Regions from separate parts of the Shewanella septentrionalis genome, predicted to be linked through region 2. Evidence: predicted binding sites of a transcription regulator. Region 2 holds the regulator's gene; each other region holds the start of a gene.
The links. Region 2 encodes sigma-54, which starts transcription at its own class of promoters, with help from an activator protein. Its sites were predicted from a motif close to GTTGGCACGNNNNTNGNNT; they were not measured.
Positions count from the first base shown of each region.

Region 1: the regulator sigma-54 is predicted to act here: its motif matches at 2,656-2,674, upstream of NE536_RS14685 (YggN family protein).
Region 3: the regulator sigma-54 is predicted to act here: its motif matches at 4,520-4,538, upstream of flgF (flagellar basal-body rod protein FlgF).
Region 4: the regulator sigma-54 is predicted to act here: its motif matches at 3,301-3,319, upstream of NE536_RS00780 (flagellar assembly protein FlgT).

Region 1 covers NZ_JAMTCC010000025.1:415-7,596, reverse strand. The annotation lists gene mutY (A/G-specific adenine glycosylase) at 1-337, opposite strand, end outside; gene trmB (tRNA (guanosine(46)-N7)-methyltransferase TrmB) at 537-1,253, shown strand; gene NE536_RS14695 (YggL family protein) at 1,307-1,633, shown strand; gene glsB (glutaminase B) at 1,633-2,547, shown strand; gene NE536_RS14685 (YggN family protein) at 2,730-3,551, shown strand; gene NE536_RS14680 (LysR family transcriptional regulator) at 4,001-4,942, shown strand; gene NE536_RS14675 (DUF885 domain-containing protein) at 5,638-7,182, opposite strand, start outside.
Region 2 covers NZ_JAMTCC010000011.1:46,707-53,888, forward strand. The annotation lists gene mgtE (magnesium transporter) at 1-389, opposite strand, end outside; gene NE536_RS08155 (HPr family phosphocarrier protein) at 730-1,005, opposite strand; gene rapZ (RNase adapter RapZ) at 992-1,846, opposite strand; gene ptsN (PTS IIA-like nitrogen regulatory protein PtsN) at 1,843-2,286, opposite strand; gene hpf (ribosome hibernation promoting factor) at 2,289-2,576, opposite strand; gene NE536_RS08175 (RNA polymerase factor sigma-54) at 2,605-4,083, opposite strand; gene lptB (LPS export ABC transporter ATP-binding protein) at 4,191-4,922, opposite strand; gene lptA (lipopolysaccharide transport periplasmic protein LptA) at 4,919-5,473, opposite strand; gene lptC (LPS export ABC transporter periplasmic protein LptC) at 5,460-6,020, opposite strand; gene kdsC (3-deoxy-manno-octulosonate-8-phosphatase KdsC) at 6,017-6,568, opposite strand; gene NE536_RS08200 (KpsF/GutQ family sugar-phosphate isomerase) at 6,568-7,182, opposite strand, start outside.
Region 3 covers NZ_JAMTCC010000001.1:154,919-162,100, forward strand. The annotation lists gene flgJ (flagellar assembly peptidoglycan hydrolase FlgJ) at 1-1,134, opposite strand, end outside; gene NE536_RS00705 (flagellar basal body P-ring protein FlgI) at 1,152-2,243, opposite strand; gene flgH (flagellar basal body L-ring protein FlgH) at 2,255-2,929, opposite strand; gene flgG (flagellar basal-body rod protein FlgG) at 2,941-3,729, opposite strand; gene flgF (flagellar basal-body rod protein FlgF) at 3,740-4,483, opposite strand; gene flgE (flagellar hook protein FlgE) at 4,657-6,018, opposite strand; gene flgD (flagellar hook assembly protein FlgD) at 6,101-6,871, opposite strand; gene flgC (flagellar basal body rod protein FlgC) at 6,896-7,182, opposite strand, start outside.
Region 4 covers NZ_JAMTCC010000001.1:163,918-171,099, reverse strand. The annotation lists gene NE536_RS00800 (autotransporter outer membrane beta-barrel domain-containing protein) at 1-339, shown strand, start outside; gene NE536_RS00795 (chalcone isomerase family protein) at 352-912, opposite strand; gene NE536_RS00790 (DUF2947 domain-containing protein) at 1,202-1,681, opposite strand; tRNA gene NE536_RS00785 (tRNA-Arg) at 1,923-1,998, opposite strand; gene NE536_RS00780 (flagellar assembly protein FlgT) at 2,054-3,220, opposite strand; gene NE536_RS00775 (FlgO family outer membrane protein) at 3,500-4,132, shown strand; gene NE536_RS00770 (LPP20 family lipoprotein) at 4,129-4,578, shown strand; gene NE536_RS00765 (flagella synthesis protein FlgN) at 4,721-5,146, opposite strand; gene flgM (flagellar biosynthesis anti-sigma factor FlgM) at 5,149-5,472, opposite strand; gene flgA (flagellar basal body P-ring formation chaperone FlgA) at 5,548-6,255, opposite strand; gene NE536_RS00750 (chemotaxis protein CheV) at 6,461-7,182, shown strand, end outside.

The sequences.
Region 1 (7,182 bases), on a different contig from region 2:
GTACTTGCTCAAAATCCGTTGGAAATAGTCCCTTATAATCGTCGCGGATCATCTTGGCCGCTTTATGCAGATTACGCGCCCTAGCGTAATACCCAAGGCCGGTCCAATGATGTAACACCTCATCATCTGGCGCGTTAGCAAGTGCTAACACATCGGGGAAACGCGCCATAAATTTAAGGTAATAGGGAATAACAGTCGCAACCTGAGTTTGTTGTAGCATGATTTCAGAAACCCATACGCTATATGGGGTTTTATCTTGCTGCCAAGGGAGGGTTTTACGACCGTGATTGTCGTACCAAGAGACGATACGTGTAGCGAAGGAGGCTGTAGATTTCATCGGCGCAGTGTAGCGGCAGTTATCTTCTTAGACAAGCTCAAAGACAAGTGGATAAGGGCTAAAAAGCCGAAAATCACTGCTAAATTCGCACTCTCAAATAATCTTGGTATACTTTCGCCCCATTAGTGCTTGCACTGTATGTTGAACTTTGGATAATGCCCTTCTTTTATGATGGTGCTGTCCACTAGACGAGGCAAAAATGAGCGAAGTCACTACCGCTGAATTTAATGAAGAAGGCAAGTATCTGCGTAAGATCAGAAGCTTTGTCCTAAGAGAAGGTCGCTTAACTAAAGGCCAAGCCCAAGCTATTGAAAGCCAGTGGCCAACAATGGGGTTAGATTACAGCCCAATTCCACTGAACCTGAGCGATGTTTTTGGCCGTGAAGCCGATACTGTGCTGGAAATTGGCTTTGGCATGGGCGCCTCTTTAGTGCAAATGGCTAAAGACGCACCAGAGCAAAATTTTATTGGTATTGAAGTGCATAAACCGGGTGTTGGTTCTTGCTTAAGCGATGCCGCTATTGCGGGTGTGACTAATTTACGTGTGTATCATCATGATGCCATGGAAGTATTAGAGCATGCGATTGCCGACGGTTCATTAGCCCGAGTGCAATTGTTTTTTCCCGATCCTTGGCATAAGAAACGTCACCATAAACGTCGTATCGTACAAGCTGAATTTGCTGAATTGATCCGTCGCAAGCTAAAAATTGGCGGCGTGTTCCATATGGCAACCGATTGGGAAGAATACAGCGAGCATATGTTGGAAGTGATGCAAGCAGCTCCTGGTTATCAAAACCAGTCGAGTGATGGCACTGTGGTGCCGCGTCCTGATCATCGCCCACTGACAAAGTTTGAAGCCCGCGGCCATAGACTGGGTCACGGTGTATGGGATCTGATGTTTGAGCGTATTGCTTAATCTAGATATTTCAATTGATTAATTAGTTTTTTAACACAACGGGGAAAGTCACTATGGCAACTAATCGTAGCCGTCGTTTACGTAAGAAAATGCGCGTTGATGAATTCCAAGTGTTAGGTTTTGATATGGCTTGGACTTTTGATGCATCAGTATCAGAAGCCGATATCGATGCAACTGTTGATAAATTTATCGATGAAGTGATCGAAACCCGTAAGTTAGGTTTCCATGGCGGCGGTCACATCGAATGGGAAGGCATTATCGCAACCCAAACGATCGGCAAATGTACCGAAGAAGATATTGCTGCAGTTAAGGCATTCTGGGCGAACCAAAAAGTGTCTCAGGTTGAAGTTAGCGAACTGTACGACATTTGGTGGGGTTAATGCCCGAGTTGGCATTACTTGAGGAAGTGGTCGACAAAGTTCGACCCTTGCTCGGCCAAGGAAAGGTTGCAGATTACATCCCCGCACTGGCTAGCGTTGATGCTGGTAAATTAGGCATTGCCGTCACTACTGTAGATGGTGAAACCTTAGGTGCGGGCGATTACCTTGAGCCGTTTTCGATTCAAAGTATCTCCAAAGTTTTCAGCTTAACCTTAGCGTTAACTTTATATGAAGAAGCTGAAATTTGGAGCCGAGTTGGCAAAGAACCTTCGGGCCATTCATTCAACTCTTTAGTTCAAGTCGAGCTAGAACGTGGCAAGCCGCGTAATCCCTTTATCAATGCGGGTGCGTTAGTGATTGCTGACTTATTGCAGAGTCGTTTAGGTGCGCCCAAACACAGAATGCTCGAGTTAGTTAGGCAACTAAGTCAAAACGATAAAGTGTGTTTCGATAAACAAGTGGCAGATTCAGAATATCAACATAGTGCGCGCAATGCGGCTATCGCTTATTTGATGAAGTCCTTTGGTAATTTTCAAGGCGATGTTGATACTGTGCTACGCACCTACTTTCATTACTGCGCCTTAAAGATGAACTGCGCTGACTTGTCTAAGGCCATGTTGTATTTGGCAAATCGCGGCAAGACTTTGGATGGCATTGAGCTGATTTCTCAGGTGCAAACTCGGCAGCTTAATGCCCTGTTGGCGACTTCGGGCCTATACGATGGTGCGGGCGAGTTTGCCTATCGTGTTGGTATGCCAGGTAAAAGTGGTGTCGGTGGCGGCATCATTGCCGTTATTCCTGGGGAGCTGTCGATTTGTGTTTGGTCGCCAGAACTCGATGGCAATGGCAATTCACTTGCTGGCACTGCCATGCTTGAGCATTTAAGTCAGCGTCTTGGCCGATCTATTTTCTAGCTTTACCTCTCGTTTTTATTAGCACTATCAGACTAAAAGTTAGCGAATTTCGCTAATGACCTTTTAGTGCTAACTTTCCTAAATCTAACATAATCATATTGTTATAAAGTTGGCACGTCTCCTGCTATAAGCTATTCAGTAGTTTAGGTTTATCGAATTATTCAGATTAAAGGACGAACAACATGAAATTAAATAAGTTATTAACTGGATTTGCTTTATCCGGGGTGATTCTAGGGACATCTGGCCTACAGTTGGCGCAAGCGCAAACCGAGCCTAAAGTCGATGATCGCTGTGAAGTCTCTTTAAATTATGACGTAATGGTTGAGCCTAAAAAATTAGTCATGAGCGAGAAGGGCACAGAAAAGTATCGCATCGAAGTCGATAAGTTATTTGTTGAAGGCAAACAAGTAAGCTTAACCGATAAGCAAAAAAAGTTAGTGACTCAATATGCCGATGAAGTGTCGACGCAAGTGCCTGAAGTGATTGAAGTCGTGAACGAGGCCGTCGCATTAGCGTCCCAAGCGGTGAGCATGGCGTTAACCCCTTTAATGGGCGATGCGGCCGGTGCTAAGTTCGATGAAATGATGGCGGGTGTCCAAAAGCGCGTTGATTCTGTGGCTTACCGTCATGGCGATAGCTTCTACTTAGGTGCGACGGAAGACTCGATGCAGAACACCTTTAATGACGAATTCGAGCAGGAAATGGAGCAAATTGTTCAGAACTCAGTCGGCACTATTATGATGACTATAGGTGGCCAAATCATGTCGGGTGACGGTGATAGTTTTGAAGCCAAGATGGATGCCTTCTCCAAGAAAATTGACAACTTAGGCCAAGATATTGAGCAACAAATTGAGAGTCAATCTAAGGGATTGGAAGCTAAGGCTGACCGTTTGTGCGACCGATTTGAAAATCTGTTAGTGCTTGAAAATCAATTACGCCAAGAGGTACCAGAACTCGCGCCTTATGCGTTGACACAAAACTCAACCAAGGAGCTGCGTGAATAGTTCTTGTTAATCGTCCTTACTAATAGTTTTTGTGAATAGCCTTTAGTTTTAACTGCAATAACTTCTATCTCCTTGTGCATGAGTCAAATTTGAATGCTACGCCCCTAGTCAATTTATCGCCTAGGGGCTTTTTTATTGGCTAATTCTTAGTGGCGAAAGCTATGAGGATAAAGTCGATGTGGCGTCTAGGCTTGGCTTGCAGCGATTTAGTTCGGAATGTTACAGTCTAGAGACGAATATTTGGTATACTCTTAAAATATAATTAAAAGCTGGCATATCAGTCAGATATAACACCCTACTTTAGTGGACTTTTTCGGTCTAAATCTCTGCGTTATATCACTTTAATGCGAGATATCAATGCTATGGTTATTTTAAAGCGATGATTACGCTAACCACTGCTACTCACCGAAAGTTAATATCATTGTCGTAAACAGCTTAAGGCGACTTCCATGTTAGAACTGTTAGAACCTATTGCGATTTTTACTCATGTGGCCAGAGCTGGTAGTTTTAGTGCCGCCGCAAGAAGGCTTGGGATCTCTAAGTCTAAGGTCAGTACACAAGTCGCCGATCTTGAACATAGACTTGGTGTTCAATTAATCCAACGTACCACCCGTAGCTTAAGCCTGACTGAAGCAGGGCATTTGCTGTATCTGCAAGGTGAAGAACTGCTGCGTGACGCTGAACAAGCGATAGCCAGCGTGCATAACTTAAATGATGCGACTCGCGGTGTGCTCAAGGTGGGGATTTCCCAATCCTTTGGGGTGATGCATATCATTCCTGCGCTGCCATCCTTTATGGCAAAACATCCTGAGCTTGAGCTACAAGTGAGCTTACTGGACCATAAAGTAGATGTAGTGAGTGAAGGCTTAGATTTATTGTTAACTATGTCGGAGCAATTACCGCTTGGCATGGTTGCTAGACCTCTGATGAAGTGCCAATTCCTGTTAGTTGCTTCTCCTGGCTACATTGCTCAACATGGCGAGCCAACTCGACCTGAGCAGTTAGTTGACCACAATTGTTTGGTCTATCAAGGCGAGTGGCACGAGCACAGCATGTGGCAATTTAAGAAGGGCGATGATTACTGTGAAATTGGCGTATCGGGCAATTTCAGGGTGGATAACGCGCCAGCATTAAAATCCGCTGCAATCAGTGGTCTTGGGGTTGTGTATCTTGCAAGTTATTTGATGGAAGATGAAATTGCCAAGGGAACATTAGTGCCTTTACTGAAGGATTGGCAATTGACCCACCATCTGCCATTGCAGGCGGTTTATCCCCGTCGTAAGCACTTAGCACCTAAGGTCAGTTCTTTTATCGAGTTCATCAAAGATCACATAGGAACGCCGCCGTATTGGGATGCGCCCTATGTCGAATTATTCAGTAAACGTCAGTAAAATAGGAAACATTGTTCTCAAAATTGGTTATATGTGATTTTAAATTAATTAGGTACTTTTATGGTTATTTAAAATCAATGCTTTAGATTGAGTTTATGAGTACATTTGCTGATGATTTTTTAGAGTGTTCTAAAGCACTTTTTTATAACATCCTTGAACTCTGTTCTTAATTGAATACAATGGTAACAGTTGATTCGGAATGACCTGAGTCCTATACGTTTATTGGAAATGACCCCTTTCAATTTTTGTGTACAGGTCGGCATTAATGCAGTTTTGGATCACAGCCAACAGAAGTTTGAGAACTAAAACAATGTTGGCTCTTTAAACCATCATCCTAGTTTTTGGTTTACCTCAGCCTTATCGCTGAGGTAATTTTTTTATTGATGGTTTACAGCTTTAGGCACAAGTTTTGTCTCCCTGTACCCTAAAGTCGCAACTGTGTGTTAAGTGATGTGAAGGCGAGTGCTAAAGCATAAATTAATACAACAAATATAGTGACCCACAGTGAGAAGGGTTCTGTTATCTAACGGGATAATGGTACCAATAAAAAAGCCACTTTCGAGTGGCTTTTTTATTGGGGGTAGCTAAGGCATTCACCTATGTCGCTTTAGTCGTGAAGCAAGTTAACAGTGCTTCACGACTAAGTACTTAGGTATTAAAGCATTAAAGCATTAAAGCATTAAAGCATTAGTGCATTAGGCCTTTTTCTTGCTGGCTATCCAGAGATCGACTTGTTGTTCTAACACATCCAGTGGCAATGCGCCGTTAGCAAGTACTAGCGTATGGAAGTCGCGGATATCAAATTGACTGCCAAGCTGTTGCTCTGCTTTATGTCTGAGTTCCAGCAGCTTAATCATGCCCACTTTATAAGCTGTTGCTTGTGATGGCATAACGATATGGCGTTCAACCATTTTCACCGCATCTGATTTAGCATTGGGCGTATTATCCACGTAATAGGCAATGCCTTGCTCGCGGGTCCACTTTTTAGCGTGGATACCAGTATCAACGACTAAGCGACATGCACGCCATAGCTCCATTGCTAGACGACCAAAGTCAGAATAGGGATCGGCGTAGAGTCCCATTTCTTTCGGGAAAGATTCGCTATATAAACCCCAGCCCTCGATATACGCGGTATAGCCACCAAACTTGCGGAACTTAGGAATATTTTGCAGCTCTTGGGAAATGGCGATCTGCATGTGATGACCCGGAATACCTTCGTGGTAGGCCAGTGCCTCCATTTGGTATTTCGGCATGGCTTTCATGTTATATAGGTTGGCATAGTAGCTACCTGGACGAGAACCATCCGGCGCTGGTTGTTCATAGAAGGCTTTACCCGCGGATTTTTCCCTAAAGGCTTCAACCTGTTTGACTATCATGGCGGCCTTAGGTTTTACTTTGAACACTTCATCCAAGCGCGATTTCATGTTGTCGATGAGCTTAGTCGCCTCTGCTAAATAAGCGGCTTTACCTTCGGCGGTATTGGGGTAGTAGAACTGGGGATCGTCACGCATAAAGCTAAAGAATTGCTGTAAATCGCCTTTAAAATTGACCTTCTTCATGATGGCGCGCATTTCGTTGTGGATACGTTCCACTTCAGAAAGCCCTAAGTCATGGATTTGATCGGCGGTCATGTTTGTCGTAGTAGTACGAGCTAAGGCATTGTTGTAGAAGGCTGCGCCATTTGGGAGTTTCCACGCACCATCACGGTCGTCAGCTTTGGCCGCTAACGTTTTTATATAATCGATGAGCTTGTTGTAGGCGGGCTCGACTTGAGTCACTAGTGCTTGCTCAGCTTGCTTTATTAACGCTTGCTTCTCTGTTTCTTGAATCGCTAATGGGTTCACTTTACGGCGAAAATCTGCGAGTAGCGCGCTATCGTCGCCCTTATCAAAAGGCGCACCTTTGATAATGTTTTGGCTGTCTGAAATCACATAGGCGAATACAAACTTAGGCGCGATAATGCCTTTATCTGCGCGAACGTCTAATACTGTCTGTAGTTGACTTAACCGTTTGGGCACGCCATTTAAGCGGCTGATATAGGCCTTAGCATCGCTGACATCTGTGATTTGATGTTGGTTAATTAAGAAGGAGGCGATCATAGAGTGGCCGCCATACATCTGATTCACAGGGTAATTATGGTAGCGCCATTGGTCATCTTCGATGTCATTTTGCAGATTTTGTTTGAGCAAGGTAAGGCTGAGTTTTGTTTGTGGATCGAGCTTGGCCGCATCAATCAGATT
Region 2 (7,182 bases):
TCTACCCGCTGGCGGTTTTGTTCTGTCATCGACTGCAGCACTTGCTTGTAAACGGCGTCGGGAAGACTACGCAGAATATAGGCCAGATCATCGGTGTCCATGCTCGCTGTCGCTTTTGCAACCCGCTCAGGACTCATGCTGCGGATCAGCGGATCTTTGAGTTCTTCGCTTAACTCGTCGAGTATGTCGCCTATTTGTTCTTGATCGATAAGCTGCCACAGCACTTGTCTGGCGCTGGGTGGTGAGGATTCTAAGATCAGCGCGATATCTGAGGCGGCCATTTTCTGCAGCATATTACGCACGTGCACAAACATGCCACTGCTAAGCGCTTGGTTTAACTGGTCGAGACTATGTCCGGTGTGATCGTTTTCTGAATTATCTACGGGCATTTGTCCTCCATAGTTGTCCGCCACTGTGCGGCAAATTGGTTCGAGAGTGCGCTGCTTTGCGCAGGGCTGAGACTTAGCGGTGACTTCGCGATAGCTATGCTTCAGTCACAGATAGAGCGCTCTGGCATAGGTCATGCGTTTTACGCATAGATTAAGGCGGCTAAGACTAAGGTGAGTCAGCGGTAATGCTCGCTAGTGTAATCGCCTATGGTTCGTGCCGTCGAGCGACAAATATGTCGCCAAGCTTTTGAAACGAGATGTGAACTGCACAAATAAGCAGTGCTAAGTGTGATGTGTACTGATCTGAGTGCCTGTGCGGAACACTGAGTATGAAATCAAACTAACAGGCTTCGTCAAACTTAGCGTCGATTAAGGCACAAATGGCATCCAGAGCGGGCTCAGCATCTGGGCCTTCGGCGATAAGTTTAATGGTTTTACCCATGCCAGTCTCAAGCATCAATAAGCCAAGCACGCTGGCGGCCGATGCCTGTTTATCGCCTTGTATTAAGGTGATGGTCGCATCAAACTCGGATGCCAGTACCACCAACTTAGTGGCGGCACGGGCATGTAATCCCAGTTTGTTACAGATGGTGATCTGACGTTCAAGCTTTGGCATTATTCAGCTCTCGATGGCGGGCATAAACTTTATGTTTACCGTTACTAAAGCGTTTAGCCAATTGCTCTGCGACGTAAACCGATCTGTGTTGTCCACCCGTGCAGCCAATCGCTACAGTTAAATAACTGCGATTGTTGCGCTCGAGATGCGGCAGCCAAGTTTCCAGTAAATTTTCGATTTGCCAGATGAACTTATTCACGAGTGGTTGACGATTTAAGAACTCAGCCACGGGCTCATCTAAGCCTGTCAATGGACGCAGCGCCAGTTCCCAGTGTGGGTTAGGCAGAAAGCGTACATCAAACATAAAGTCGGCTTCGGTTGGCATACCGTGCTTAAAGCCAAAGGACTCGAAGTTAATCACTAACTCTTTATCGACGCTGCCGAGCAGAATTTGTCTCACTTGATCGCTTAAATCATAGATATTCAAATTCGACGTATCTATGTAGTGATCGACCAGTTTTGACATAGGCTCGAGCAGTTTCCCTTCCAGCTTTATCGCTTCTTGCAAAGAGACTTGGCTCTTCGACAAAGGATGCAAACGGCGGGTCTCGCTGTAACGCTTAAGCAGAATTTTATCGCTGGAATTGAGGAAGAAGCTGGTTAACTCAGTATCAGGAGGCAGGCTCGCGAGTTGCTTCACTAAGACTTTATCCTGCTCAGGCATGTTACGCACGTCGACACTGATGGCGACGAGATCGTTACTGCCTTTGAGTTGCTCAAGCAAAGTGCCGATTAAGGGCAAGGGAAGGTTATCGACACAATAATAGCCGAGATCTTCGAGTACCCTTAGGGCGACAGATTTGCCTGAGCCTGAGCGGCCCGACACTATGACCAGTTTCATCCAGTGATTACCTGATAGAGTTCCGTTTCATCATGCGTCTTGCGTAATTGCTTTAATATTTGCTTGTCGCTCAGCTTTTCGGCCATGCAAGACAAGGTACTTAAGTGTTGCTGACATTGGTCAGCAGGCACCAGTAGTGCAAATAAAATATCAACAGGTTGCTTATCGATAGCATCGAATGCTATCGGCTCTTCACACTTAATGAGTATGGCAATGGGCTGATCTATATCGGCTAGTCGACCATGTGGAATGGCGATGCCGTTACCTATACCTGTGCTCCCCATCTTTTCGCGCGCCACTAGGCTTTCGAATATCTCTTGAGATGAGAGGGTCGGGTACTGGGCAGCGACTAAGTCGCTGATGAGTTCCAGTACCTTTTTCTTGCTGCCCGGAGTGGCGCAGGTAGTGCACTCCGGCCGCAGTATGGTACAAAGTTCCATTATTAGTGTTTTGTTAACTTCTCTTTGTGTTTAATAACCTGACGATCAAGCTTGTCAATCAGGGCGTCTATAGCGGCATACATGTCAGCATGCTCTGAAGTAGCAAAAACTTCACCACCGATAAGATTTATTCTCGCTTCGGCAATCTGTTGCATTTTCTCGACATTGAGCACAACGTGCACATTATTGATCTGTTCGAAATGGCGTTCAAGTTTTGAAAACTTTTCTTCTACATATGCGCGTAACGATTCGGTAATTTCGACATGGTGTCCACTCAGGTTTATTTGCATAGAAACGTCCTCCGATATCCACTGTAGGTTATAAACTTTTACGCTGATTAGAAGGCGGAATGAGCATAGCCTCTCGGTACTTCGCAATGGTTCTGCGGGCTACGTTGATCCCTTGTTCTGCCAGAAGTTGTGCCATCTTACTGTCGCTTAATGGTTTTTTCTGGTTTTCCGCTGCAACCAGTTTCTTAATGAAGGCTCTGATTGCTGTGGATGAGCACTCCCCACCATCGTCAGTTCCGACGTGGCTAGAGAAGAAGTATTTTAGTTCAAAAAGTCCCTTAGGGGTATGCATGTATTTCTGTGTCGTCACCCTTGAGATGGTCGACTCATGCATTTCTACCGCTTCGGCAATATCGTTCAGCACCATAGGTTTCATGGCTTCTTCACCGTATTCAAAGAAACCTTGCTGATATTGGACGATACAGTTCGCCACCTTCAACAGGGTATCATTACGGCTCTCTAAACTCTTGATAAACCATTTAGCCTCTTGCAGATGACCACGAATAAATTGGCTATCGGCTTGGCTTTTAGTGCTGCGCGCCATCGAGGCATAATGTTGGTTTACATTGATTTTTGGCATGCAGTCAGGATTCAGCTCAACCACCCAGCGGCCATTTTTCTTCGACACAGACACATCTGGGATGACGTATTCGTCATCGTTGGGCGTAATCAATAAACCTGGGCGAGGATTGAGGGTTTGGATAAGCGCGATGCCGTCTCTTAACTCATCCTCTTTTAATTTAGTCTTACGCATCAACAATCTAAAATCGCGGGCGGCGATCAGATCTAAATGATCTTTGATCAGCATGCGGGCGTTTTCTAGGTTGGGCGTATCAGCGGCGAAATGCGACAGTTGGATCAACAGGCACTCGCTTAAATCGCGGGCGGCAACACCAATGGGATCAAAATGTTGAATGCGCTTGAGTACGGCTTCTACTTCGTCGAGCTCAACCTCAGAATTGCCCATGGCTTCGAGGATTTCGTCAGTGCTTTGGGTGAGATAGCCTTGATCGTCGATGGCATCAATAATGGCGGTGGCAATGGCTAAATCGGTTTCAGAAAACGGCGTGAGGTTTTTTTGCCATTCTAAGTGTTCATACAAGCCTTCACTGGTCTCACCTTGGAAGGGCATATCGTCTTCACGACTGCCACCGGGGCCAGAATTAGGAGAGGCGGTGAACACTTCATCCCATGTGGTGTCCATGGGGAGTTCGTCGGGCATGGACTCTTTCGTGAGCGACTCTGCCGTATCTATGGTGGAGCTGTCTTTTTCTGGCGGCAGGGTGCTAGATTCACTGAAATCCGTATCGGATAGCGTTTGGTTTACAGGGTCTTTAGTGGCGTCGAATTGATCCTCTTCCAGCTCGAGAAGGGGATTAGAATCTAAGGCTTGCTGGATCTCTTGCTGCAGTTCTAATGACGACAGTTGCAACAGACGGATGGCCTGTTGTAATTGTGGCGTCATGGTTAACTGTTGACCCAGTTTGAGCTGGAGTGACGCTTTCATGTTACCGCTGATCCCTACGTTATTATTGTTGGATGAGGTCGCTTGTTATCATCTTGAGTGGAGTCCAATGGTGGCATAAATTGCCTGCATTGGCTCCGCTTGATTAACTATAGCCTGAATTGTTCACCTAAGTACACAGCCCTAACTTGCTGATTGTCTAAGATCTCTGCGGGTGTTCCTTCGGCAATCAAGTTTCCGTGACTCACGATATAGGCATGTTCACACACATCTAATGTCTCACGGACATTGTGGTCTGTGATCAACACGCCAAGGCCACGACTTTTGAGCTGTTCGATAATCTTTTTAATGTCGATAACCGAAATCGGATCGACACCAGCAAAGGGTTCATCGAGCAAAATGAACTTAGGATTTGCTGCTAACGCCCGCGCAATTTCGACACGGCGACGTTCACCGCCCGACAATGACATGCCTTGGCTGTCACGGATGTGGGTGATGTGGAACTCTTCAAGCAGATGCTCTAGCTCTTCTTCCCTTTGCTCTTTTTTTAGTTCTTTACGCGTTTGCAGCACGGCCATGATGTTGTCATGGACGGTCAGTTTACGAAAGATACTGGCTTCCTGTGGCAAGTAACCTATGCCTTTGCGGGCGCGCAGGTGCATAGGATCTGCGGTTAAATCATCATCGTCGATAAAGATGTGGCCTTTATCGCTCTTAACCAGACCGACGACCATGTAAAAGGTGGTAGTTTTACCCGCGCCGTTCGGGCCGAGCAGTCCAACAACTTGACCTGTCTTTACCGTTAGACTGACGTCTTTAACCACTTGGCGACTCTTATAACTCTTCGCCAGATTTTGTGCTCTTAGGGTGATTTGGGTCATTTAGAGTCCTGCTTTTTCACAGGTTTATCCGCTGGCGCGTCTGGTTTGGCATCATCTTGATAGCTTTCAGGCTGAATAATAGTGATCACGCGATCGTCACCACTACCTGTGCTTTCTGCAATCAATTTTTGCTGGATGATGTTATAGCGGATCACATTACCCGTCACTTGGCTACCTGCTTGATCTAACGAAGCTTGGCCTTTCAGTGTCAGGGTACGGCTTGCCATATCGTAACGAATTTCTTTCGCGCTCGCCGAGGCTGGACGGCCATCGTCTAACACTTGGCTGTAAGTTGCGGGGTTACCAGTGGCCACTAAAATTTTGCTATTTTCACCTTCGGCAGAAAATGCACGCAGTTCATTTGCTTGGATTTTTATCGAGCCTTGGGTAACTTCCACCGGACCAAAGAAGATGATCTGGTTGTTCTTGATATCTGCCGTTTGGCTCACTGCTTTGATTTTAACTTCCTGCTTTAGGTCGTCGACTTTAGCAAAGGCGCTCATGCTCATTATTAGCATTAGGCTGGCAAGTAATACGTTATTTTGCTTCATATGTTCCTACTACCTGACTGGTCAATTTCACTTCCTGCGCGTTGAGGTCGGCATAAAGGCCTTGGCCTTGAATATTAAAATCTTTCCCTGTGACGTAAATGGTACGGTCAGAGGTCATTATCATCGTATTGAGATCGAGTTCCAGATAACTGGTGGACAAGGTCTGGATCGGTTCTTCTGCGCTAATGGCATCAATAATAACATTGTTTTCGAGTACAACCTTGCCCGTTTCCTTGTTTAGCTTGCCCTGATCTGCACTGAGTTGCCATTGTGCTTTACCTTGGTCTGGATAAACAAGATAAACAGGTTGAGTAAAGTAAGTTTGATTCGTTGAATCATAATGTTCCATGTGTTTCGCCGTCACACGGCTATTGACTAGCCCTTGTTCATTGAACTCAACACTGCGCAGATCTTCAATGATGAAATCTGGGGTATTCTGATCTTTAACTCTATTATCGGTATCACCGCTGTGTTTGTTCTGCACTTGCCAATACAGCACTAATGCAGTTCCAAAAAAAGCAATAATCGCGAGTGTCACACGACTCATATACTCATTCCATGGGCCGAAGTGAATTTATTTTGACTGAGTAGCAACAGATCTGTGAGTTCACGCAGTGCACCGTGGCCACCATTGAGCGTAGTGACAAAGTGGGCGTGCTGACGCACATAGGGATGACCATCGGCCACACTGACCGCTAAACCGACGACATTCATCACGGGTAAATCGACAATATCATCACCGATATATGCTACTTCTTCCGGGGTGACACCATAGAGTGCGAGCAATGCTTCATAGGGCTCGAACTTATTATCTACGCCTTGGTAAATATGGGTTACGCCAAGGGCTGTCATACGGTTTTCAACGATTTTGGATTGACGTCCAGTGATAACCGCAAGATTAAAACCGCTGGTGAGTATCGAGCGCACGCCATAGCCGTCGCGGGTGTGGAAGGCTTTTAGCTCTTCGCCGCTATTGCTTAGGTAAATACGACCGTCGGAAAACACCCCGTCGACGTCACAGATCAACAGTTTAATCTTTTGCGCGCGTTGCCACACATCATCACTGATTGGGCCGTAAAATCCTTGCTGTGGCATTAAATGACTCCTGCTTTAACCATGTCTAGCATGTTAAGAGCGCCGATTGGATGGCGGTCTTTATCGATAACAATTAATCCGTTGATGTTTTTTGAGTCCATCACTTGCAGCGCTTGGGCGGCCAACACACCGTCTGTGATGGTCACGCAGTTACGGGTCATCACATCGGCGATGGGTGTAGTACGTAGATTCACTTCGGCATCGATAACGCGGCGTAAATCACCATCGGTGAAGATACCAACCAGCTTGCGCTGATCATCGATAATCGCCGTCATGCCTAAGCCTTTTTTGGAAATTTCGTACAGGGCTTCTGTGATGCAAATATCGTGGTTAACGAGCGGTAAGTCATCACCGCTATGCATGACATCGCAGACTTTTAACAATAACTTTCGCCCTAAAGCACCGCCAGGATGGGACATAGCAAAGTCATCACGGGTAAAGCCTTTTGCCTGCAGTAGCGCAATGGCAATGGCATCGCCCATCACTAAGGTCGCGGTAGTGCTTGACGTTGGCGCGAGTCCAAGTGGGCAAGCTTCTTCTGGGACTTCAATACATAAATGTACTTTAGATAAGCGCGCCATGTTCGATTCGGGTTTACCTGTTACCGCGATAAC
Region 3 (7,182 bases), on a different contig from region 2:
TTCTCCTGGCAGAATTGATTTCAGTTCTTCACTGATCGACTGCATCACTTTAATCACTTTTTCAGCGTATCGAGGATCAGTGGCATAACCCGCATCCTGCAAAGCTCGGATGAATTGAGTAGGGGAAGCGGCCACTTTTTTCGCATCTTGATAACGTTCACCTTCGGCAATGAAGGACACAAAATCGTTAAAGCTATGCTCGAAATCACTATAAACTCGGAAGTCAGCTTTTTGCTGAACAGCAACACCGTGCTCAAATTCTAAGGTACTGACGTTAGCCTTATCGCCTAACCAACGACGATCAGCTTTAATGTTGAATAGGTTATGACTCGGCGCACCGTTATTGCCGCGGACGATTTTTTGTCCCCAGCCAGTTTCCAGTGCCGATTGCGCCAATAATACTTCTGGTTGGGTACCTAATGTTTTTGCGGCTTTTTCAGCATGTGGATATAAGGTCGCTAAAAATTCTTCTCGACTACCGAACCTGACAATCTTTTGGGTTTCCCTAAATGCTGCCGTCGGCAAAACTTGGCCGCTAATCACAGGTTCTACCACTGAAAGTGATTGTTCACTCCAGCTCGGCTTAGGCGTATCGATAGCCAGTGAACGATTAGGCGTATCAATGTCCATTGATGAATTGGCATCTTCAGCTCTATCCGGTTCAAATACAGGCCGAGCGATAGCAGCCGGCACACCATGATTTACAACTGTGGGTTCAACCACAGGAGCGGCTGAACTCTGCATAGGCACATTAAGCGCTTTATCGTCGTGGAGCATTTTCATGCCACCATCGTCACGCAATACCGATGCAGGCGTGAAATGACTTGTTTCGGGAGAGAGTTGCTGCACCATCATATCGGCAAGGCCCAATACACCTTTGTCAGATAAATCGACCGATAACTGCTGATCGCGCATCTGCTCGTAAAACTGAGTGTATTGGCTATTGAGTGGACTATCAGACTGAAAAACCGCATTGGCATCGCGCATACTTTTCATCAGCATTTGCACGAAAATACCTTCAAATTGTTGGGCGACCTTTTTCAAGGCGCCCTTCTCATCTTTCTGAGCCTGAGCGCGGAGTGAATCTAGCCCGCCCAGGTCAAGAAAATGTGATGAACTTGAAAGCTTTTCCATGATTTTCCCGACAGAAATTAGATGATGATAAGTTCACCATGCAAAGCTCCTGCCACTTTTAATGCTTCAAGTATTGCTAACACATCTGAAGGGGCTGCACCGACTAAGTTAACAGCTCTAACCAGCTCATCCAGCGTAGTGCCTGGATTAAACATAAACATACGACGGTCACTTTCTGTCGCTGTGATCGTACTATTACTCGTGACGGTTGTTTGACCATTTGCCAACGCGTTAGGCTGCGAAACCTGTGTCGCCTCCGCAATAGTGACAGTCATGCCGCCATGGGTAATCGCCGCAGGGAGTAAGCGTACGTTTTGCCCAACCACTATGGTTCCAGTACGTGAATTAACGATCACTTTGGCAGATTCCTCTGCGGGAACAACATCGAGGTTTTCAAGCGTTGCTAAAAAGGAGACCCGTTGTGATACATCACGTGGAGCTGTTACCTGAACAGACGTCGCATCTAAAGGACGCGCCATATCAGGACCTAATAGATCATTGATCGCATCGGCCATGCGCTGCGCAGTAGAGAAATCCGAACGACGTAGGTTAAACGTCAAATAATCGCCAGTTGAAAATGGGGTTGCCACACTACGCTCAACAATCGCGCCATTGGGTATACGACCTACAGTTGGCGTATTTTGAATCACCTTTGAACCATCTAAACCATCGGCACTAAAACCACTCACCACTAAGCTGCCTTGGGCTATGGCATACACATTACCGTCTACCCCTTTCAAAAAGGTCTGTAATAAGGTGCCACCGCGTAAGCTTTTGGCTTCACCTAAGCTAGATACCGTCACGTCAAGATCTTGACCAGGTTTGATAAAGGCGGGCATATCCGCGTGTACGGCTACCACTGCAACGTTTTTAATTTTCGGTTTGACGTTGTCAGGAAGATTAATCCCAAAGTTTTTGAGCATAGTCATAAAGGTCTGCTCGGTATAACTGGTTTTTTCCCCCGTTCCCGGTAAACCGACCACTAAGCCATAACCAATCAACTGGTTACTACGCACACCTTGCACATTGGCAATATCTTTAATTCGTTCAGCCTGACTAGGTAGAGAAAACACTAGCATGGCAACGGCTAACACCAGTTTATATTTCATGATACGACTCCTTAGAAGGGCCACCAGTCGCTCATAAAGAACTGGCTTAACCAGCCCACTTTTTGAGCATCTGCGAAAGTGCCTGTGCCACTGTATTGGATACGGGCATTAGCCATTCGCGTTGAATCGACAGTGTTATCGGGTTTAATGTCCTGCGAGCGAACGAGACCTGTGACGCGAATAAACTCATCACCGTTATTGATTGAGATCCATTTTTCGCCGCGGATCACTAAGCTGCCGTTATTCAACACTTGCATCACGTTTGCCGAGATGCTGCCATCTAAACTGTTGCTCTGATCCGCATCCGATTCACGTTTAGTGTTCATGCTATCTTTATAACGTAAATCAATTGGCACTCCGCCAATAGACACGTTACTGCCACCGGCAAAAATGGGGTCTAAAGTCATGTCGGAGCCTTTTTTAATCTGATTGCCTGCACTCTTCTTAGCTTGAGTCGACTCTTTCAAAACGATAGTGATAATGTCACCCACTTTGTGAGCACGAATATCCGAATACAAGCTAGATGCTTGACTGTCTTGATAAATAGAACCAGTCGCGGCAATTTTTGTTGGCGGAGCCTCTGGGTATACCGGCGCGTAAAAGGGATCATCCGCAAGGGGTTTCTTTTGCGTCGAGCTACAAGCTGCAAGCAATAACGCGACGGCCAACACAAGATATCTAGCCATGATGTTTGCCTCTATAAATTCTGAGTCACATAAGACAGCATCTGATCTACCGCTGAAATCACTTTGGAGTTCATCTCGTAAATGCGCTGACTTTCGATAAGGTTCACCAGTTCCTCGGTCACGTTCACGTTAGAGGTTTCTAAGGCGCCTTGACGAATTGCACCCATGCCATCTAACGAAGCGGTACCTTGAATGGGCGTACCACTGGCACCAGTTTCCGTATATAAGTTTTGTCCCATAGGATCTAGACCCGATGGATTAATAAAATCCGTCATAGTCAACTGACCCACGACTTGGTTCTCAGCGGTACCCGGCGTTTTTACTGAAACTTCACCCTCTGCTGAAACGGTAATACTGGTCGCATTATCAGGAATAGTGATCGCGGGTTGTAGCAAATAGCCAGAACCTGGCGTCACAATCTGACCCGTATCGTCTAAGGTAAACTGACCGTTTCGGGTATAGGCCGCAGTACCATCGGGTAGCTGGATTTCAAAAAAGCCGGGACCTTCAATCATGAGATCCAGTGAGTTATCCGTCGTCAGCATGTTACCCTGAGTAAACATTTTTTGAGTAGCGACGACTTTCGTACCCGCACCTATGTTTAATCCGTTGGGTAGCTTAGTGTTAGATGCACTAACACCACCTGCTTGGTTAACTGTTTGATAGAGTAAATCTTCAAATACTGCGCGGCTTTTTTTGTAGCCCACAGTGCTAGCGTTCGCTACGTTGTTTGAAATCACTGAAATATCAGTTTGCTGTGCGTCTAAGCCAGTTTTACTAATCCATAACGCCGGATGCATAATCTATCTCCTAACTAATACGCATTAATGAAGATGAAGCGCGATCATTCTCTTCCGCGGTTTTCATCATCTTGACTTGCAATTCAAACTGGCGCTGAAGATCAATCAAAGACACCATTTCATCAACAGGGTTAACGTTACTGCCCTCTACGGCACCACTTTCAACTGCGACGAAAGGGTCTGCTGGTGCTGCTTCACCTGACATTTGTCGAAATAATCCATCTTCACCACGCATCATCTGCGCATTGCCGGGATTGACTAACTTCAATCTCGCCACTTCTTCTATCACTTCAGCAGTCGCCCCTTGAGGGCGAACAGACACTATGCCATCCTGTGAAATTGACACTTTATCAATAGGTAATGGCAGCACTATCGGACCAGCGTCCCCCATTACGGGATTGCCTCTGTCGTTATACAACATGCCCGTCGCATCGAAACTGAGACTACCTGAACGGGTATAAGCTTCACTGCCATCTTTCGCCTGAACGGCAAACCAGCCATCGCCTTTAATGGCAACATCGAGATCCCGTCCAGTGGTTTTTATCGGACCAGAGCGAAAATTAGCTGACGGAGATTCTGTCATCGCAAACACCCTTGAAGGCAACCCTTCACCGAAGGCTTGCATCGATCTGGCCTGTGCCATATCTGATTTAAAACCATCGGTATTAGCGTTGGCTAAGTTGTTCGCACGGAGCGCCAGCTCATTCATATTTTGCTTGGCACCACTCATGGCGACATAAAGGAATTTGTCCACAGACTGCTCCGTCAAATTTTCTACATGACAATAGCAAAGCAAGCATCATGCCAACAAAATTGACGTTTAATTTACTGATAGAATTGAAGAATAGGAAAATGAAGTGAATTGACAGCTAGATAAAGGCTAAGTGTTGCCACTGGCGGCAACACCTTAGTCAAACAATGTAATGATTAGCGGATTTGTAATACGGTTTGTTGCAACGTGTTGTTCACTTCAAGGGTACGAGAGTTCGCTTGGAAGTTACGCTGCGCAGAAATTAAATCAACCAGTTCAGTGGTCAAATCGATGTTCGATTGCTCTAACGCCGATGAACTGATGCTACCAAAAGTACCACTATTTGCCTGACCCGCTAACGCTGGACCTGAAGCTAAACTGGCTTTCCACGACGTATTACCCACTTGCGTTAAACCTTGTTCGTTAGCAAAACGAACTAAAGCAACCCGTGCTAAAGGCACGGTTGAACCATTAGAATAACTCGCGGTCACTAAACCATCTTCGCCGATTTCAACGTTAGTTAAGCGACCTACAGTCGTACCATCTTGCGTCAACTGAGTTGCACCAAAAGGAGCAGCATATTGCGTTGGGGCATTAAACTTCACAGTCAACTCTTGAGTACCATCGGCACCAGCCCCTAAAACACCCGCACCACTGACGCCCAAAGTCTCAGTCTTGACTATAGCAGGATCGCTACCTGTGTAGACACCAACAGAATTGAATTTGAGTACAGAGCCTTTCCAACCACCAGCAGTTTGAGCCGTGCCCGTTGCATCAGGTGTACCATCGCCTGTGGTATCTGTTTGATAAGTACCAGCAGGACCAGCTAGATCGACTTGCTTTCCATCAACAGCATAGTAAGCCACCCAATTGTTCTCACCATCGTACGAACCATCTTTGGGCTTAACAAAATAAGTGGTCATAATATGCGGCTCACCGAGTGAGTCATAAATTGTCATTGATGTAACGCTATTGTAGGTTTTTGCATCTAGAGGATCGAATGCCGCGGGGTCGAGTGCACTTTCCTTAGCATTTAAGTTCATTTGCAAAGTAACATTCTCAGTCTTTACAGGGCTACCTGCAGTGTCTGGTATTTGTACCGGCTTAGCCGTCGTTAAACTCACTGATGTTGAGTTCCCATCTTTATCCACTGGGAAAGTTTGCAAATAATTACCAGAAGAATCAACCATGTAATTATTTTTATCGACCGTAAATGCTCCAGCACGGGTAAACGAGTGGTCTAATGTACCCAGTTCAGAGGCTGTAACGAAAAAGCCACCCCCTTTAATCGCCATATCAAGGGAGTTATTCGTCAACTGTAAGCTACCTTGATGGAATTGCTGCGCCACTTTACTCGTAGCAACACCACCACCCACGGCAGTTTTAGCATTTGAAAAAATAGAATTAGCGTAAACATCCGCAAATTCAGCTCGGGATTCTTTAAAGCCAATGGTGTTCGCATTAGCAATGTTATTCGCCGTAGTGTTTAAATCTTTCTGCGCGGCAGAAATGCCACTCAATGCAATGTTAAACGACATAATTCACCTCTACATTTAACTCAATTCATTTATGAGCGATTTACGCCCAATTCGGATGCTGCAAAAATTCTTTTATACAAGCTTAGGTTTCAGACACAGCTAACACATCGGTTAACTTGATGCCCATACCGCCTCTCAAGTTAAGAATCGCGCCAGTACTGGCCGTACCGAGAGAAACGCTGGTCACATGAGCATAGGTCGAGACTGGCAATTCTTGGGATTTCCCATCCACTAAACCACTCGCCTTGATCGTATAGTTACCTGCGGTTACAGGTTTTCCATCTTTATCGAGGCCATCCCAGTTAACATCGACATTCCCCCCCTTACTGCCATCAACTTTAAAGGTGGTCACAACTTGGCCTTTCTCATCCTCAACACGTACAGTAACTTCAGGAATTTTTGCTGGCGTGCTAATCACACCTTTTATTGTTGGGCTTTCAGCTGAAATGTTACCTGTATCAGTTGGGATCAACACCTTGCGACCAACAAGTCCTGATGCCTGTAATGCTTGGCTTGATGTCATAACACCGTTTAAATTAACGATTTCCTTATTCAACTTAGTAATACCATCAACCGTCGAGAATGATGCCATCTGCGCAATCATTTGGTCGTTGTCGACGGGCTTAAAGGGATCTTGCATCGATAACTGTTGGCTTAATAACGAGAAAAAGTCATCTTGAGTTAACTGTTGGCTTTTCGCTTCCGGTACTATCGAATCTTTTGGCAGACGTATGCCATCAAGAAACGGATTGCCCGTTGAACTAGTTGATGAATTGGTCGTAACGGCATTTGACTGACTCTTATTTTGAGCCGTCTGCGCCGATGCTTGGTTAATTTGATTAATGAGGCTCACAGCTTACCTCCTAAGTAACACATGTTATTTACCCATCCCAAGTGTTTGTTGCAGCATAGACTTAGCTGCTTCAGCGACCTGAACATTCATTTGATATGAGCGCGAAGCAGAAATCATATCTGCCATTTCTTCCATGACATTAACATTCGGTTTATAAATAAACCCGTCCGCATCCGCCATTGGATGATCGGGCGAATATTCTTTTAGTAGTGGTCGATCACTTTCAACAATACCTTTTACCGCAACACCTTGTGAGGCTTGTTGCTGGCTTTGCGCTTTAGCCATTTCAGCTTCAAAAATAGGATGACGGG
Region 4 (7,182 bases), on a different contig from region 2:
TGGCAGATAGATGAACATTGGGCACTCGCTAATCCTTTCCAAGCTGGTTTTAGTGGTCCTGCAGGATTAGAGCTCAGTTATCAATTCAATCCTGATTGGAATATTGGCTTTGGTAGTTCGCGTCGTACTGAGCGATTCCTGATCGAAGACGATGACACTGTAGTGGAAACGAACGAATGGGTGAGTTATCTGCGCGGTGGTTGGCGAGCAACGTCTGCAATAACAGTGAATCTTTACGCCGGATATTACTTTGATGGGGAGCTAGAAGTGACCGACCAAGCCGCGCTTGATATGGATAGCCAAGGCGCTGCGGCCTTGGATATCGAATTCAAATTCTAACGTTAATGTTAGTTATTTGCCTAGCATGGCCTCTTTGAGGCTTTTCTGGGCTGGCTTGTCACCTAGCCAAATTTTTAACAGTGCTTGACGGAACATTTCACCTTCGATGGTGGCTTGTTCCTGACCATTTTTATAGGCCGTCACGCCGCGGGCTTTATTGGCGACTAAGGTAAATTGGTCGCCTTCTTTAATTTCTTCGTTAAACAGCGCCATAAAGGCATCGATTTGCGGTTGAATATCGGCGGTATTATCTGCCGTCGCGTGCTCAAAACCTTCGGTGATCGCATCGCGCATTTTTTCTGAGGTGATCATGCCAGAGGTAATGTTAAGGCGGATTGCCGCAATCGGAGCATCGATAACCGCTGCTGTGCTACTCAAGGCTGCTGGCAAATACAGACTGCCCACATATAAATCCATAAAGAACTTACTGCGAACGCCCGCGCCATTGAGCTGTAATGCTTGGCTATCTAACGTCACAGTATCTGCGACTTGCACACCTGATACTTCTTTGGCCATTAATGTGTGGGGTAATAACAGCGCGCTTGCTAGGGTAAGAGTGGAGAGTAACTTCATAATACACCTCATTTTTCTATTTTAATTATTGGGTTTTAAGCAGATTTTTATGAGTATTTACAGCAGAAAGTTGACCCCAACTTCTCAAATACTCGGCACCGAAAATGGATGTTAATCTAAAGAAGAGGGGAGAGATAGGCTAATTGTGCCTAAGCATCATTCGAAAATGGTTAAATATGGCATACTCATCATTAAGTATGAGCATGCCTACAAGATGACTCATCGCGTTAAACTATTGATATAAAACTATCGGCGGCAAATCATCAGCGTTAGACTTTCTGCGTGAAAATTATCCGCGAGTGCCTAGCTTGTACTGACCACTCTGTTCGAACATCACAGCTTGTTTCTGTTTTGGTGAGATCAAAATTGGACCGTCGTCGAAGAAGAGAAAACACTTCCAATTACGGACGAACACATCCCAACGAGTTTCAATAATCTGATATTTTTCATAGCAAAAATAGACGGTTGTCTCATCGGGCCATTGTATAAACTCGGCTAACATGTCGGGTAAACTGCTCTCTTCACTATCCCAAGCACTCTGCCAATGATCTGTTTCCACCCAAGCATCAGCCTTCGCCGCCCAGTCTCCCTTAGTAAATTGCTCCGCACGACTACTCTTGTTACTGATCCATTGATTCCAGATTTCCATCGCATTTTTATCTGTTAACGGCAGGATATGCGCCTTGTCTTCGTCAGTGACAGGCAAGTCTTTGTTGTTGAAAATCCACTTACGGCGGTATTGTTCTAGCGGGATATAAGTGTTGGCCAAGCAAGCTCTCCTAGGTTGAGCCCTGAAGGCTCATCAAACATCAATGTGTCGGATTATACTGACTTAGCCAAGTTTAGGGAAATGGCGCAATGTGGCTATATCCTAGTATTGGATTTTATAGTAACGATTAAGAGAGCTGTTTTTTAAGGGGGATAGACAGAGGAAGCTGTAAATTGTGTTTCTGGAAATCATGCTTATCAGAAAACTCTTCAAGTGAAGTTGAAATCACATAAGCACTATCTGGTCTCTCCACAGGGACTCGAACCCCGATCGGCCGCTTAGGAGGCGGCTGCTCTATCCTGTTGAGCTATAGAGAGACGACAGTGATTATACTGGTTTTATCTCTGATTAAAAGGCTTATGATTTAGTTGCTTAAATCTTAAGCGCTATGTCGTTTATCTGCACATTGTAAGCTGCATTTTGGTCTAAAAGTACTGCTGTAGAGCTTTCTTCACTCACTTGTTCGATTTTTACCGTGGCTCGGCTTTTGGTTGCGACGGCGCGCATTTCATTGAGTCGATCGGGTAGGTTTTGCTGTAATACGACTTGGAATTTATCCCCGACACGAATGCCATGTTTACGGCCGAGATTTAAAATGATCCTGTCCGCTTGGCGGCTCACGACTTGGCCGAGTAAGGGTCTGCAATTGAGTGTGCTGTCTAAATCATGGGTAGCCTGTTGCATTAACTTAGTAATATTTTTGCCATAGGATGATCGCCAGAATCTGTCCGTATTCGGGGCAATAATGGCTTGTTCTTCAAATTCCCATGGCGCCGATGTGCTGTAGCTTTTACTCCAAACTTCTTCGCCACTGATCCCATGATAGAGGCTAAGTTTGAACTGGAATTGCCTGAGTGGAGCTTCATCCCAAAATCCTAGGAAGGTTGCCTGCACTGGCTCCATTGAGATATCCATAATTTGTGGTTGGAGGATATATTGGCTGTCGGTAATTTCACTGAGCCAGCTTGGGAGTCGATAACCGCGAATATCCACTAGATCTTGTTTAATATCGAGCAGCTCTTCAGCGTGAGTGTGGCTAAAACCTGTGGAAGAGTAATCTTCTATAACACTGCCTAATTTTTCGGAAATAACTTCTTCAAAGCCTGAAAGCTGTCCGTATCTGAGCTGAGTACGATCTTTAATTTGTGCTTGAGGGATTAGAATCGCAGCCTTTAATTGTCCATTTGGACACTGCTGCGTAGGATCATCATTTAGATCGAGTCGTAGGGACACATAAATTTTGTTTCCCTGGATTCGTTCGCTAACGAGTTGGATGCTGATGGCTTGGGCGTTGCGATTTATCGCGAAGTTATTCTGTGTAAGGTTTCCGTTAGAGGTTTGTTGTTCACTGGAGATTTGAATGCCCGTGCTTAATGTCGCGTAGCTAACGGCTTGATTAATCGCTTCTTCCCTTGCTTGAGCCGTATTACCATTGATAATAGTCGCTTCACCACTGGCTTCTATCCATTCGGCCCGAGTAGGCAAAGACAGCAGTGCAAGGCTCAAAATGATGAGCGAAGCTGAACGTGGTATGTGCATCAATACAATCCTTATCGCTAAGCTATTGGCGAGCTTGCTAATCGAGCCAGTTTCCTGACACTTAATCTAATATACCGACAAAGCAAATTTCATGCCTGACTAACGAGAGTTTTCGATAAAGTTTCCATTGGCGCAGTCGATATACAGCGTATGAGCATAATATTGTCGGGCTGGAGCAATTTTGGTCCGAAGATTGCTGGCTTTTGTTACTCACAAAAATGAGACGCGTAGAGTGTGAGTGATTTAATTGCCAGTACACCCACAGATGAGGTAAATCCAATGCTAAAGCGTGTGATTATTCCCTTAACATTACTGATGTTAGGTGGATGTGTGGCTAAATCGGTTACACCGCCCAAGCCGAGTTTAGTGGATGGCAATGGGTTGCCGCCAACGGCAGTGATCAACCATTTAGCACAGCGAATTGTGACAGAGCTCGTTAAGCAAAATGATGCTCTGCGTTCTGATCAACCAATTGTTGTCGCAACCCCAGTATTAGTGGGTGACATGAATGGCACAAATGCGTTGGCGCAGCAGTTACAGCAAGGATTAATGACGTCGCTCCATAGCTTTCAGTTTAATGTAGTGGATTTAAATTTAGCTGATGGCTTGAGAGTGACGGCTAATGGGGATTTTATTTTGACGCGAGATTGGCAACAATTGTCGAAAAATCTTCCCGTTGAGCATCTTGTTGTATCGACTATGAGCCCCGTTACCAATGGTATGGCGATCAATACTCGGATTGTGAACATAAGTAACAATCGTGTGGTATCGGCCTCTCAAACTTTTGTGACTCAAAAAGAGTTGGCAAACTACATGCAGCCTTCGGAGCAAATTGTGTCACAAAATGGCATCTTATATCGTCAGGCGAGTCCAGGCATGAATGAAGTCCGTGTTTTAGGAGATGGAAAATGAAACGCTACTTTTTAGTTATTGCGGCGCTAATGCTAACTGGCTGCGCTGCTAAAGATAGATATGTGCAATGGGAAGATGTGCCGCCGCCGAGTTTTCCTAAGTTAACGGCCATAGGATATGCGCCCTTAGCGACTCAACCGGCTAAAGAGCAATCACAAAGAGTGTTGATGGCCATGCAAGCATCAAAAATTGTGGCCTATCGTGAATTAGCAGAACAAGTTTATGGGCAGAAAATAACGGCAAACAGCAGTGTCAGTGATTGGATGTTGACGGACGATAATGTTAAAGCGTCGGTGTCTGGTGTGATCCGTGGGGCGCGGGTCGTTAAGAGTTATCCAGCTGGCGATCATTATGTCACTGAGTTAGAACTGGATTTTTCACAGGTATGGGCGCTGTATCAACAACAGAGTCGTCCACAGCGAGTGAAAGAAGTCACGTATTTCTAGTCATTTCTACATGACTCTATTGAGCCGCGTACTATGCGAGTAGTTATGCGGCTTTTCTTTTTCTGCACAAGTATCAAAGTCTAATCTTTAATCAAAGCAGAGCTTAGACGCGGGAAATACAGAGTGGAAATTGATGCGCCTGTTAGGCCTTTAAATCATTGCCTAAACTTGAGATAGTTGAGGTCTTGCCTTTATCGTTATACGTAAGGCTGGAGGCGTTTCTGCTAGCTTGTAAAGCTTGAGCGAAGCGATTCAGGCTGGCTAAATTCATCTCAATTAAACTGGCATTTTGATCGTTCAGTTCTTTGCATTCAGTTAATGCGTCTTTGACAACGGCCATTTTATGCACGAGTTCACTTTGCTGAGTGAGTTGAGACTTATCAGTGTGGTTTGCCAGAATATCGTCATTAGTCTTGAGTTCTTTCAGACATTGTGATTTTTCGTTAGCAAGAGAAAGCAGTAAATCGGCGTTTTGGTCAACCAAAGCGCCTTTTTCCTTGAGTATGATTTGCTTAAGAACAGCCAAATGGGCGTGTTGTAGATCTACCAGTTTAGCTATTTCAGTCATAGTTACTCTTTATTCAAGTCATTAAGTTCGGCTTCAAAACTTGCAATATTGGCAGCCAACTTTTCAGGGTCAATTTTATAGCGGCCTTCGGCGATAGCCTGTTTAATTTCGGCCACTTTCTTTTGATCAACTTCAGGAAGGCTCGCCATTTTAGTCTGAGCTCCTTGAAGTTGTTGCGCTTGCGCTGTAATCACCACTGAGTCGCTTCTTTGTGGTGTTGTCGATTTTGTGGCAACTTGAGCAGATTGATCGCTGCTAGTTTTAGTTGCACCTGAACGAACTTGTGTGGTCGTTGCAGTGTTGAGTTTGCTAATATCAATTGCCATTTTCGGCTCCAGCGTCGTGTGTACGGGATTTCTTAACTGGGGTATCGGCAGCTTATAAAAAAGCTTTAGATTATTTTACATTCTTACTTCAACTTCGCCAATGCCCGTGACTATAGCATCTAGTTCTTTGTTTGAACTGCTATTTTTAACTCTGATCCGATCGCCTTTATTGCCATCCTGTAGGGCTTCGCCCGCAGTTTTGAGCTCGAAGGAGTTAGAACGAACATAAATAGATACCGAGTCGTTTTTACACACAAAGCATAAGTTATTGCTCAATATAGGATAATCCTTCGAGACGCGTCGTTTGACTCGCACACCAGCTAATTTACTTGGGTCATCAAATTCAGCGCCTCGTAAACTATTTTGCTCAATGTAACGGATTTCAACTTGGCTAGGGGAGATGAGTTCGCCAGGCGCTAAGGTTTCAGTTGTGACAACAACGGGGAATAAAATATCCACTCTAACCGAGATATAAATCTGCCAAGGGTAAGCGAGCTCTTGCGTATTGCAGCTGACTTTTAGGGTGTTATTACGGCTAATTTCCCTGTCACTAGCCAATTCAACCTGAATTGGCGACGAACATAGTGACGGCAGCATTCTTGCGTCAACTATTTGCGGCGAAATATCGACTTTGGCATTCGCTGGCACGGATATCTTTTCTGAAATAAGCGCTTTAGCTAATTCTGAGATGGCCGATACGGTGGGAACAATAGGCTCTGCACTCGCAAAAGCGGGCATGAAGAGGGCGAAAACACTAAAAAAACAGACTAAATTTACTTTCATAATGAAGAGACTAGCTTGTAACGCCAGAATGCACCTATACTTTTATCAAGTTCGAAGCTGACCACTGTAATAATATTTTGCATCACTGTCAGAAGATTGACTCAGTTTCGACTATGTTTATCGATAGATAAGACGTAAGCAATTAATATGCCTATACTCAAACGAGTCATAGGGCCGTACATAAACAGAACAACAAGGCAGAGTTATGTCGAGTATTCTTGATTCAGTCAACAAACGAACCCAGCTCGTTGGTCAAAACCGTTTAGAATTGCTGCTTTTTAAATTAAACGGTCGTCAACGGTTTGGGATTAACGTGTTTAAGGTGAAAGAAGTACTGCAGTGCCCGCCACTGACAACTTTGCCTAAACTTAATCCTTATGTTAAAGGTGTCGCGCATATTCGCGGTACGACTATTTCAGTTATTGATCTGAGTGCGGCAACAGGTGGTAGACCTTTAGCGAGTACTGAAAACTGTTTCATCATTATTTCTGAATATAACCGCAGTGTTCAAGGTTTCTTGGTCAGTTCTGTTGAGCGGATTATCAACATGAATTGGGAAGCGATTATGCCTCCGCCGCAAGGTGCCGGTCGTTATTCTTATCTGACGGCTGTAACTGAGATTGAAGGTGAATTGGTTGAAATTCTCGACGTAGAAAAAATCTTAGATGAGATTTCACCGGTTAAAACCGCTATCAGTGAAGAAGCCAATGAAAAGCTGACCCTCGACAGAACCCAGCATTACCATATTATGGTTATCGATGATTCTGCCGTGGCGCGTAAGCAAATTATTCGTTCACTCGAGTCATTGAACTTACAAATTGATACCGCAAAAGATGGTCGAGAAGCATTAGATAAGCTTAAAGAAATCGCCAAAGAAATGGACAATGTTGCCGATGAAATCCCTCTCATTATCTCAGATATTGAGAT